One region of the Mesorhizobium sp. M0894 genome, then DNA from elsewhere that is predicted to be linked to it. Evidence: predicted binding sites of a transcription regulator. Region 1 holds the regulator's gene; the other holds the start of a gene.

What was found. The regulator HrcA, encoded in region 1, represses chaperone genes, less so after heat shock. The targets are predictions, from matches to a motif close to GTTAGCACTCNCNNNNNGNGAGTGCTAAC.
Region 2: a site for HrcA is predicted at 2,812-2,840, ahead of NKH91_RS22040 (co-chaperone GroES). Genes of this name have one in related genera too.

What each region holds. Positions count from the first base shown of each region.
Region 1 is NZ_JAMYOG010000022.1:70,371-75,155, forward strand. Features, by position in the region: gene NKH91_RS28475 (VOC family protein) at 1-375, opposite strand, end outside; gene rph (ribonuclease PH) at 410-1,126, opposite strand; gene hrcA (heat-inducible transcriptional repressor HrcA) at 1,259-2,371, shown strand; gene NKH91_RS28490 (hypothetical protein) at 2,405-2,602, shown strand; gene NKH91_RS28495 (PQQ-dependent sugar dehydrogenase) at 2,704-4,056, shown strand; gene NKH91_RS28500 (LysE family translocator) at 4,144-4,761, shown strand.
Region 2 is NZ_JAMYOG010000012.1:49,317-54,101, reverse strand. Features, by position in the region: gene NKH91_RS22055 (hypothetical protein) at 157-453, opposite strand; gene NKH91_RS22050 (hypothetical protein) at 457-618, opposite strand; gene groL (chaperonin GroEL) at 701-2,320, opposite strand; gene NKH91_RS22040 (co-chaperone GroES) at 2,423-2,761, opposite strand; gene NKH91_RS22035 (hypothetical protein) at 3,005-3,277, shown strand; gene NKH91_RS22030 (DUF1488 family protein) at 3,274-3,540, shown strand; gene NKH91_RS22025 (hypothetical protein) at 3,537-3,761, opposite strand; gene NKH91_RS22020 (hypothetical protein) at 3,806-4,054, opposite strand; gene NKH91_RS22015 (DUF3168 domain-containing protein) at 4,289-4,699, shown strand.

The sequences.
Region 1 (4,785 bases):
CGAATTGCCCGAGGGGTCGCGAATATAGATCGAGCGGCCGCCTTGCGGCCACTCGAACTCGCTTTCGATGGCGATGCTCTTTGCTTCCAGGTGCGCTTTCCAGCGCACGATCTCGTCGGCGCTTGCGGCGAAACAGAGATGGCCCTCGCCGACCGCGCCATGCGGCGGCACCGGCAGCCTGGCATCGGACGCCGGCGGCACTTTGGTCGCCTCGGCATTGAAGATAAGCAGCACGCCGTCGCCGCAGCGGAAGAAGAGATGCCTGCCGTCGACCCTGCCGAGCGGATCGAGCCCGAGGACGCCCGAATAGAACTGTTCCGCGGCAGCAAGATCCGTCACGTAGAGTGCTGATTCCAGGATTGCGGAAGGGGTCACAGGATTATCAATCCTCATCGTCATAAACTGAAGATCAGTCCACCGCCATCTGCTGCAGGCTGACCAGGCGCTGAATGCCCTTCTTGGCCAGCCCCATCAAGGCCGCGAACTGCTCTTCCGAGAACGGCTCGCCCTCGGCCGTGCCCTGGATCTCGACGATACCGCCCTTGCCGGTCATGACGAAATTGGCGTCGGTGCCGGCCGAGGAATCCTCGACATAGTCAAGGTCGATGACCGGCTGGCCATCATGGATACCGCAGGAGATCGCCGCAACGTGATCCTTCAGCACCTTGCCCAGGCTCGCCATTTGGCGGGCTTCCATCCAGCGCAGGCAATCGTAAAGCGCCACCCAGCCGCCGGTGATCGAAGCGGTGCGCGTGCCGCCATCGGCCTGGATCACGTCGCAGTCGACAGTGATCTGCTGCTCGCCGAGCGCCTGCAGATCGACCACGGCGCGCAGGGAGCGGCCGATCAGCCGCTGGATCTCCAGCGTGCGGCCGCCTTGTTTGCCGGCCGAAGCCTCGCGGCGCATGCGCTCGCCGGTCGAACGCGGCAGCATGCCGTATTCCGCCGTCACCCAGCCCTTACCGGAGTTGCGCATCCAACCCGGCACCTTTTCCTCCAGGCTGGCCGTGCACAGCACATGCGTGTCGCCGAACTTCACCAGGCACGAGCCTTCCGCATGCTTGGATACGCCGCGCTCGAAGGAGATGGGGCGCATTTCGTCGAACTGGCGTTTGGAAGGGCGCATTCAGGCTTCTTTCTTTCTTCGGAATCTTGGCCGGCTTGTAGCCGCACGGGGCGTGAGGCGCAAAGGAAAATGGACCGGTTGCGCCGACGCCGCGGAAGTCTATATCTTCGAGCCGGAGGTTTTTGGCTCGAAATGACCAAGGCAGTCGATCCCGGTTCGCAATCGCACGTGCTCCCGTCGCACGCGCTGCAATCGCCCGCGCTTCAATCGCTCGACATGCGTTCGCGCGACATCTTCCGGCGCATCGTCGATTCTTATCTGAGGGATGGCGAGCCGGTCGGCTCGCGCAGCCTGTCGCGCATCCTGCCGTCGTCGCTGTCACCGGCCACCATCCGCAACGTGATGAGCGACCTCGAGCATCTCGGCCTGATCTATGCGCCGCATATTTCGGCCGGCCGTCTGCCGACCCAGGCCGGCCTGCGCTTCTTCGTCGATGCGTTCATGGAGCTCGGCGACCTCTCCGACGAGGAGCGCCGCACCATCGAGGCGCAGGTGCGCGCCTCCGGCTCGGGCGCGACGCTGGAGCATATGCTGACCGAGGCCAGCCAGATGCTGTCCGGCATGTCGCGCGGCGCCGGCCTTGTGCTCGCCGCCAAGAACGAGGTGGCGCTGAAGCACATCGAATTCATCCAGCTCGAGCCGACCAAGGCGTTGGCCGTGCTGGTCTCGCAGAACGGCGACGTCGAAAATCGCGTCGTCGATCTGCCCGCCGGCATCACCGTCTCGCAATTGCACGAAGCCTCCAATTTCCTCAACGCCCATATTCGCGGCCGCACCCTGGCCGAAGCGCGGGTCGAGATCGCCCGCATCAAGGAAGAGACCAGGGCAGCCCTCGATACGCTTTCACAGGATCTGGTCGAGAAGGGCCTGGCGGTCTGGGCAGGCGCCGAAAGCGGGGTGCCTGGGCGGCTTATCGTGCGCGGCCGCGCCAATCTCCTGGAAAACGTCACTGCCCAGGCCGACATCGAATTGCTGCGGCATCTCTTCGAGGATCTCGAAACCCAGGACGGACTGATCCAGCTCCTCGACCTCGCCGAGGAGGGCCCGGGCGTGCGCATCTTCATCGGTTCGGAAAACAAGCTGTTTTCTCTGTCGGGCTCATCACTGGTGGTGGCACCCTATCGCGACAAGGACGCCCGCGTCGTCGGTGCGCTCGGCGTCATCGGGCCGACGCGGCTGAATTATGCGCGCATAGTACCGATGGTCGACTATACCGCGCAGCTGATTTCGCGCATGCTGCGCTAGGAGCCGCCGCGGCCTGCCGCAAGGAGAAAAAGAATGGCGCTGGAATCGTTCAAGGCCCAGATCAGCCTGCTGCTCGAAGAAATGATCAACCAGCCAGAGGATCAGCACGAGGTGCAAGAGCAGTTGCGCGAGAAGCTGCAAGAGATGCGGGCCATGGGCTTGCCGCTGCCGGCCGATCTGGTCGCGCTGGAAAAGCGCCTCGACGACGATTTCTACGCCGCCGGCAAGTGAATCGGGGTTCGGCTTCAAATCCTCGTGTGCTGGACGGCCGCTTGGAACGACCAATGCCTCATCCCGTTTGCCCTTTTCGAGGCGAATCCCGGAGGACGTTGATGATCCGATCTGGCGGCTTTGCGGCCATTGCCGCTGCTCTCCTTGTTGCGACACCGGCAGCCGCCCAGCAGGCGGATCAGAAGGTGCTCAAAGGCGAAGCCGCTTTTGGCGATTGGCACGCCGACAGGCCTGGCACCCGCCGCCTGATCGGGCCGCAAGACATGCCGCCAGCCGATCCCGCCCAATCCGCGTCGAACGGCGCCGGCGTGGCGGAACGGCCCGAAAGCGCCAAGCCAGATTTGCCGCCGGGCTTTTCGGCCGAACTGATCGCATCCGGCATCGTCAATCCGCGCGTCGTGCGCGTCGCTCCGAATGGCGACCTGTTCGTTGCCAACAGCCATGCCGACCAGATACGTGTCTACCGTCTCGCCGAGGACAGCGCCAAGCCCATCGAGAAAGCGATCTTCGCCAAGGGGCTCAGTTATCCCTACGGCATCGCCTTCTATCCGCCAGGAGACAAGCCGCAATGGGTCTATGTCGCAAACAGCGACAGCATCGTCCGCTTTCCTTATCGCGACGGCGACCTGAAGGCATCCGGCAAACCAGAAACCATTGTCGCGGAAATCCCGTCGGGTGGTCACACGACCCGCGACATCGCCTTCTCGCCGGACGGCAAGACGCTTTATCTGTCGGTTGGCTCCGCGTCGAACGTCGGCGAGGACATGGAGGAGCCGGATGATGGCTTGGACGCCTGGGTGAACTCAAAGCCGCTCGGTGCGGCCTGGGGCTCCGAAGACGGCCGTGCCGATGTGCTCGCCTTCGACCCGGATGGGAAAAATCCCCGAACTGTCGCCACCGGCCTGCGCAACTGTACGGGCATGACCGTGCAGCCCACCACCGGCGCATTGTGGTGCGTCGTCAATGAGCGCGACGAACTCGGCGACAATGTGCCGTTCGAATTTGCAACTGCAGTCAAGGACGGCGGATTCTATGGTTGGCCTTGGTACTACATCGGCAATCACGAGGATCCGCGCCATCAGGGCGAGCGGCCCGACCTCGCCGGCAAGGCCACTGTCCCCGACGTGCTGATGCAGGCGCATTCGGCGCCGATGAACATAGCCTTCTACGACGGCAAGAACTTTCCGGCGGATTATCAGGGTGACGCCTTCGTCACCATGCATGGTTCGTGGAACCGTGGCGCCAGGACCGGCTACAAGGTGGTGAGGCTCAAATTCAGGGATGGCAAGCCGACCGGCGAATATGAGGACTTCATGACCGGCCTCGTTATCTCGAACGACGCCGTCTGGGGCCGCCCGGTCGGTATCGCCATCGCCAAGGACGGCTCGCTGATCGTCACCGAGGACGGCAACGGCACCATCTGGCGCGTTACCTACGAAGACGGCCGCTCTTGAACGGCGGTGTCGCCTGCTGCGCTGGCGCAATCGAATCCGGGCCGAGGGAATTCACCCAACTTCCACATTGTGCGACAAGCGCGAATCATGACGCTCACCGGGTTCCTCGCCTATAGTGCTGCCCTCGGCATCGCCGCAGCCATCCCCGGCCCCGGCGTCACCGCGCTCGTTGCGCGAGCGCTGGGTTCGGGCTTCCGCGCGTCGCTGGCCATGTCCTTCGGGCTGATGCTCGGCGACCTGACCTATCTCACGGCCGTGGTGCTCGGCCTGGCTTTCGTCGCACAGACCTTTGGCATGGTCTTTCTGGTCATCAAATGGCTGGGCGTCGCCTACCTCGCTTTTCTTGGCTGGCGTTTCTGGACGAGCGGCATCACGCCCGAAACGGTGGAGGCGAAGAAAGGCAAGGGCGGGTTGGCATCCAGCTTTGTAGCTGGTCTCGCCGTCACGCTCGGCAATCCGAAGACGATGATCTTCTACCTCGCCATCACCCCGACCATCGTCGATCTGAAGACGATCACGCTGGTCGATTACGGCATCCTTGTCGCGCTCACCATAGCCGTCCTGCTCGTGGTGCTGGTGCCTTATCTGGCGCTCGCGGCCAAGGCGCGCTGGTTCCTGAAGTCGCCGCGGGCGCTGAGGGCACTCAATCGCACCGCCGCCGGTTTCATGATCGGGGCAGCGGCAGCTATCGCCGCCCGCCAATAGACCTCTTTCGCCAAGCCGGCCAGG
Region 2 (4,785 bases), on a different contig from region 1:
CGCGAGGCGTCAGCGCAGGATGTTGGCTGCCCTGCGCGAGTAGGTGGTGCCGTCGAGTTGGGCTAGCATGAAGGTCGGCACGCGCCAGCGTCGGCAGCAGCGACGCCGACCGGATGCCGTTTGCCGTGCGGAATTCACCCGTTGCCGCTCCATTGCTCAACTTGGGCGGCTCAACCTGGGCGGCTCCACGATGGTCCAGTCGAGCCTGGATTGAACGATCAGGCTTTCCTTCACCTCGTGGTCCGCCACCTCATGGCGCAGAACCAACGGTACGATGACGCCGCCAAGTAGCGGCCCCAGTTGCCGCCGCTCGGAGATAAGCTTGACCGCACCATGCAGGCACTGACGGCGCTTGTGCGTTCGGGCAAGAATCGCATTCAGCTGGCGCTGATCAGCGACGAGACGCGATAAGGGTCTGGTGCCGCGCTTGCGCGGGGTGCCGAGGATTGGCAATCGTCACATGGGACGCTTGTCCGCGATCTTTTTCGGGTCGCGGCCTATCGTGCCGGCGTCGGCTTTCCTGTGCTTGTCGGCAAGCCTGCGAATGCGATCGAAGCGGCTTTCCTCTGCCACTTTGGTCTTCGTGGCTGCATTTGGCTTCGGGACGAATGCGATCATGGATCGATCTCCTTGCCGATGGCGCGCGCCGGGGAATATCCCCCGGCGGCTGTCTTTCAGGCTTGTTTCCGGCAGCGGCTGGTCAATAGCCCATGCCGCCGGGCGAAGCAGCGGCTTCCTTGGCTGAAACGTCTGTGATCATGGCCTCAGCAGTGATCAGTAGCGCCGCAATCGAGCCCGCGTCCTGCAGCGCCGTCCGCACCACCTTCGCGGGGTCGACGATGCCGGCCTTGATCATGTCGACATAGACCTCGTTCTGGGCATCGAAGCCCTGATTGTGGTCCTTGCTGTCGGCGAGTTTGCCGACGACAATCGAACCTTCGACGCCGGAATTCTCGGCGATCTGCCGGATCGGCGCTTCGAGCGCTCTCGACACGATCGAAATGCCCGCCGTTACATCGGCATTGGCTCCGGTCAGCCCGTTCAGCACAGCCTTGGCGCGCAGCAACGCGACGCCGCCGCCGGGAACGATGCCTTCCTCGACGGCCGCGCGGGTGGCGTTCAGCGCATCGTCGATGCGGTCCTTCTTTTCCTTGACCTCGGATTCGGTGGCGCCGCCGACGCGGATGACGGCAACGCCGCCCGCCAGCTTGGCGAGACGTTCCTGCAGCTTCTCCTTGTCGTAGTCGGAAGTGGTTTCCTCGATCTGCCCCTTGATCTGCTGGACGCGCGCCTGGATGGTGGCCTTCTCGCCGGCGCCGTCGATGATCGTGGTGGTGTCCTTCTCGATCAGCACGCGCTTGGCGCGGCCGAGCATGTCTATGGTGATGTTCTCCAGCTTGATGCCGAGATCCTCGGAAATCATCTGTCCGGCGGTGAGCACGGCGATGTCTTCCAGCATCGCCTTGCGGCGGTCACCGAAGCCAGGCGCCTTGACGGCCGCGACCTTGAGGCCGCCGCGCAGCTTGTTGACGACCAGCGTCGCCAGCGCTTCGCCCTCGACGTCCTCGGAGATGATCAACAGCGGCCTGCCGCTTTGCACCACGGCTTCGAGGATGGGCAGCAGCGCCTGCAGATTGCCGAGCTTCTTTTCGTGGATGAGCACGTAAGGGTCTTCCAGCTCGGCGCGCATCTTCTCGGCATTGGTGACGAAATAGGGCGAGAGATAGCCGCGGTCGAACTGCATGCCTTCGACGACGTCGAGTTCGGTTTCGGCGGTCTTGGCCTCCTCAACGGTGATGACGCCGTCATTGCCGACCTTGTCCATCGCCTTGGCGATCATGGCACCGACGCTGGTGTCGCCATTGGCGGCAATGGTGCCGACCTGCGCGATCTCGCCTGAGGACTTGACCTTCTTGGCTCGAGCCTGGATTTCCTTGACGACGGCGGTGACGGCAAGGTCGATGCCGCGCTTGAGGTCCATCGGGTTCATGCCGGCGGCAACGAATTTGGCGCCCTCGCGCAGGATGGAAGCGGCAAGCACCGTGGCGGTGGTGGTGCCGTCGCCGGCGAGGTCGTTGGTCTTCGAGGCCACTTCGCGCACCATCTGTGCGCCCATGTTCTCGAACTTGTCGGAAAGTTCGATTTCCTTGGCCACAGTCACCCCGTCCTTGGTGATGCGCGGCGCGCCATAGGCCTTGTCGATGATGACGTTGCGGCCCTTAGGGCCGAGCGTCACCTTGACGGCGTTGTTGAGGATTTCGACACCGCGCAGCATGCGGTCACGCGCGTCGGTGGAAAATTTGATTTCTTTGGCAGACATGATTTTTTCCAGTTCGGTTGGTTGTGGCAAGACGCTTGCAGCGCGCCTGAATCAAAGCTTGGAGCATCCTTTGCGCGCCCGGCAGGGCGCGCGGCATTCCAGTCAGGCGGCCTTCTTGGCAGCCACGGTTTTGTCGATGATGCCCATCTCGCTCTTCTCGATGATGCCCATGATGTCGGCCTCCTTCATGATCACAAGGTCCTCGCCGTCTATCTTGACCTCGGTGCCGGACCATTTGCCGAACAGGATGAGGTCGCCGGCCTTGACGTCGAGCGCCATCAGCGCGCCGCTTTCGTCCCGCGCGCCCGGCCCGACGGCGATCACTTCGCCTTCCTGCGGTTTTTCCTTGGCATTGTCGGGGATGATGATGCCGCCCTTGGATTTGGTGTCGCTTTCGGCGCGCCGAATGACGACGCGATCGTGGAGTGGCCGGAATTTCATGGGGACTCTTTCTGGGGCCGGCTTAGGCGGCCGCCCCTCTCTATAGGCGCCTTGGCACTCGATTGATAGGAGTGCCAAAAAATATTCATGGGGTATGTCAAATATTGAATGAATTATTTTGCCTGGCTATCCCTTGGTGTTCGGGCATTGCCGAATATTAATGAAATTGAATTTCTGTCTTTGAACACCTATTTTATGGTGAAGTTCACACTCACGACTTTCGCTGCAAGGGAGATTTTACCGATGGCCGAAGGCAATCAGAACATCATGGAAAAAGCTCAGGCTCGCTTCATGGAAAATCAAAAGAAAACGGCGGAGCGGAACAAGGCAACTGCCGAATATCTCTCGGAGGCCAAGGCCAGGGCGATCAAAACGGCAAGACTGAGGGAATTGCGACTGGCCAAGGAAGAGGCGGATCGCGCGGCGGCAGCTCTGAATCCGGTCGCCCCAAAGAAGAAGCGGGCGGCGCGGACAGTCAAGCAGGCCGTATCCGCATCGACGGAGGCCAAATCATGAGCCTGACATTTCCCAATCCCAGCCGCAGCTACGACGAGGCAAGCAAACGCATCCGCTTCGTCGGCCATGACGGCATGTTCCAGATTTCCTTCTCTGTCGCAACCGATGCCATCTCCAAAGTGCAGCCGGGAACGGCGGCCTCGGAAGCTACCTATCTGGCGGCCTTCGACACGGCTTCCAGCTCGATCCACGATGTCGCCAGGAATGCCTATGCCCGCACCCGCAGGAGCATATATGTGCTGACTGCGGCCGATTTTCGCTAGATCCGTCGCGATCCGTCCACAAGACGCTTTCTCGGGGCTTCCGGTCCGCCTGCATCCGCCGCGATGTCACGACTGTTCAGCCGATCGACCATCGCGTCCGCATCGCACGTGTTCATGCCGACCATGGATTGCTGCTTGAGCTCGACAGGCTGGCCGGTGAAGACGTCGAAGACGGTCCAGCTGTGAGGACGTTCCATACGCAGCGCGTAGCGGTTTGCCATCTTGGCATCCTTTAGTTTCCGCCCGATCGATGAATGTCGCTCGGTCAGGCTTGGGCGACGAAGAATATTGCCGCCACGACAAGCACCGTCCACAAAACGACGAACAGCTTCAGGGCCAGGCTACCATGCGCCGAGAGCAGCTCCCGAGTGCGATTGACCAAATTCTTGATGGTCATCGACATGGTCGGCGCCGCAATCGCGACCGGCCGCGCCCTGACCCCAAGCTTTCCGAAAACAGGCAGCAGCGATGGCTCGCGCACGAAAACGACCTCGAATGTTTGGAAACCAGACATCTTCATAGCATCGTTCTTCGAACGCTCTGCACGCCAAATGAATTCGCGTCACCCTCAAGGGCGTCCGTGACGCGAAAGGCCGCGGCGTCGCGGGTTCCAGTAGCAGGGCTTATTCCCGAGATCATGAAGGTTCATAATCCGTATGAGACGCGCTGATTCGCGCTTTGCCGGGATGCCGCCATGCAACGCAGCTACGCAGCAGGGAGGTCGACGCGACGGGCGAGGGGAAAGACAATGACCGCGCCACCCGTCGAATTGCAGAAGGCCATATTCGAGGCAGTGAATGGCGATCCCGATTTATCGGCGGCACTGGGCGACGCAAGATTGTTCGACCGTGCGCCGGAAAATGTTGCGTTTCCCCACATGACCTTCGGCCGCACCAGCGTTTACGACTGGGCTACGGGCACGGAGAACAACGCCGAGCAGTTGCTGACGCTGCATGTCTGGTCGAAGTCCGAGGCCAGCAAGGAAACGCTCGACATCATGGACCTGGTCAGCGCCCGCTTGCGAGATGCGGCACTCTCGCTTGGCGAACATCGCCGCGCCTATCTCAAGCTCGAATTCGCCGAAGCCCGCTACGACGAGGACCTTTCGGCCCATCACGGGCTGCTGCGTTTCCGCGCCATGATCGAGGATGAGGGCTGACCGCCGGGCACTTTCCGTAAGAATCGGGCAATTTTGTTCTTGCTTTGTGCCGGCAGCTATGCTACTAATTTCACTATGGTGCTGAT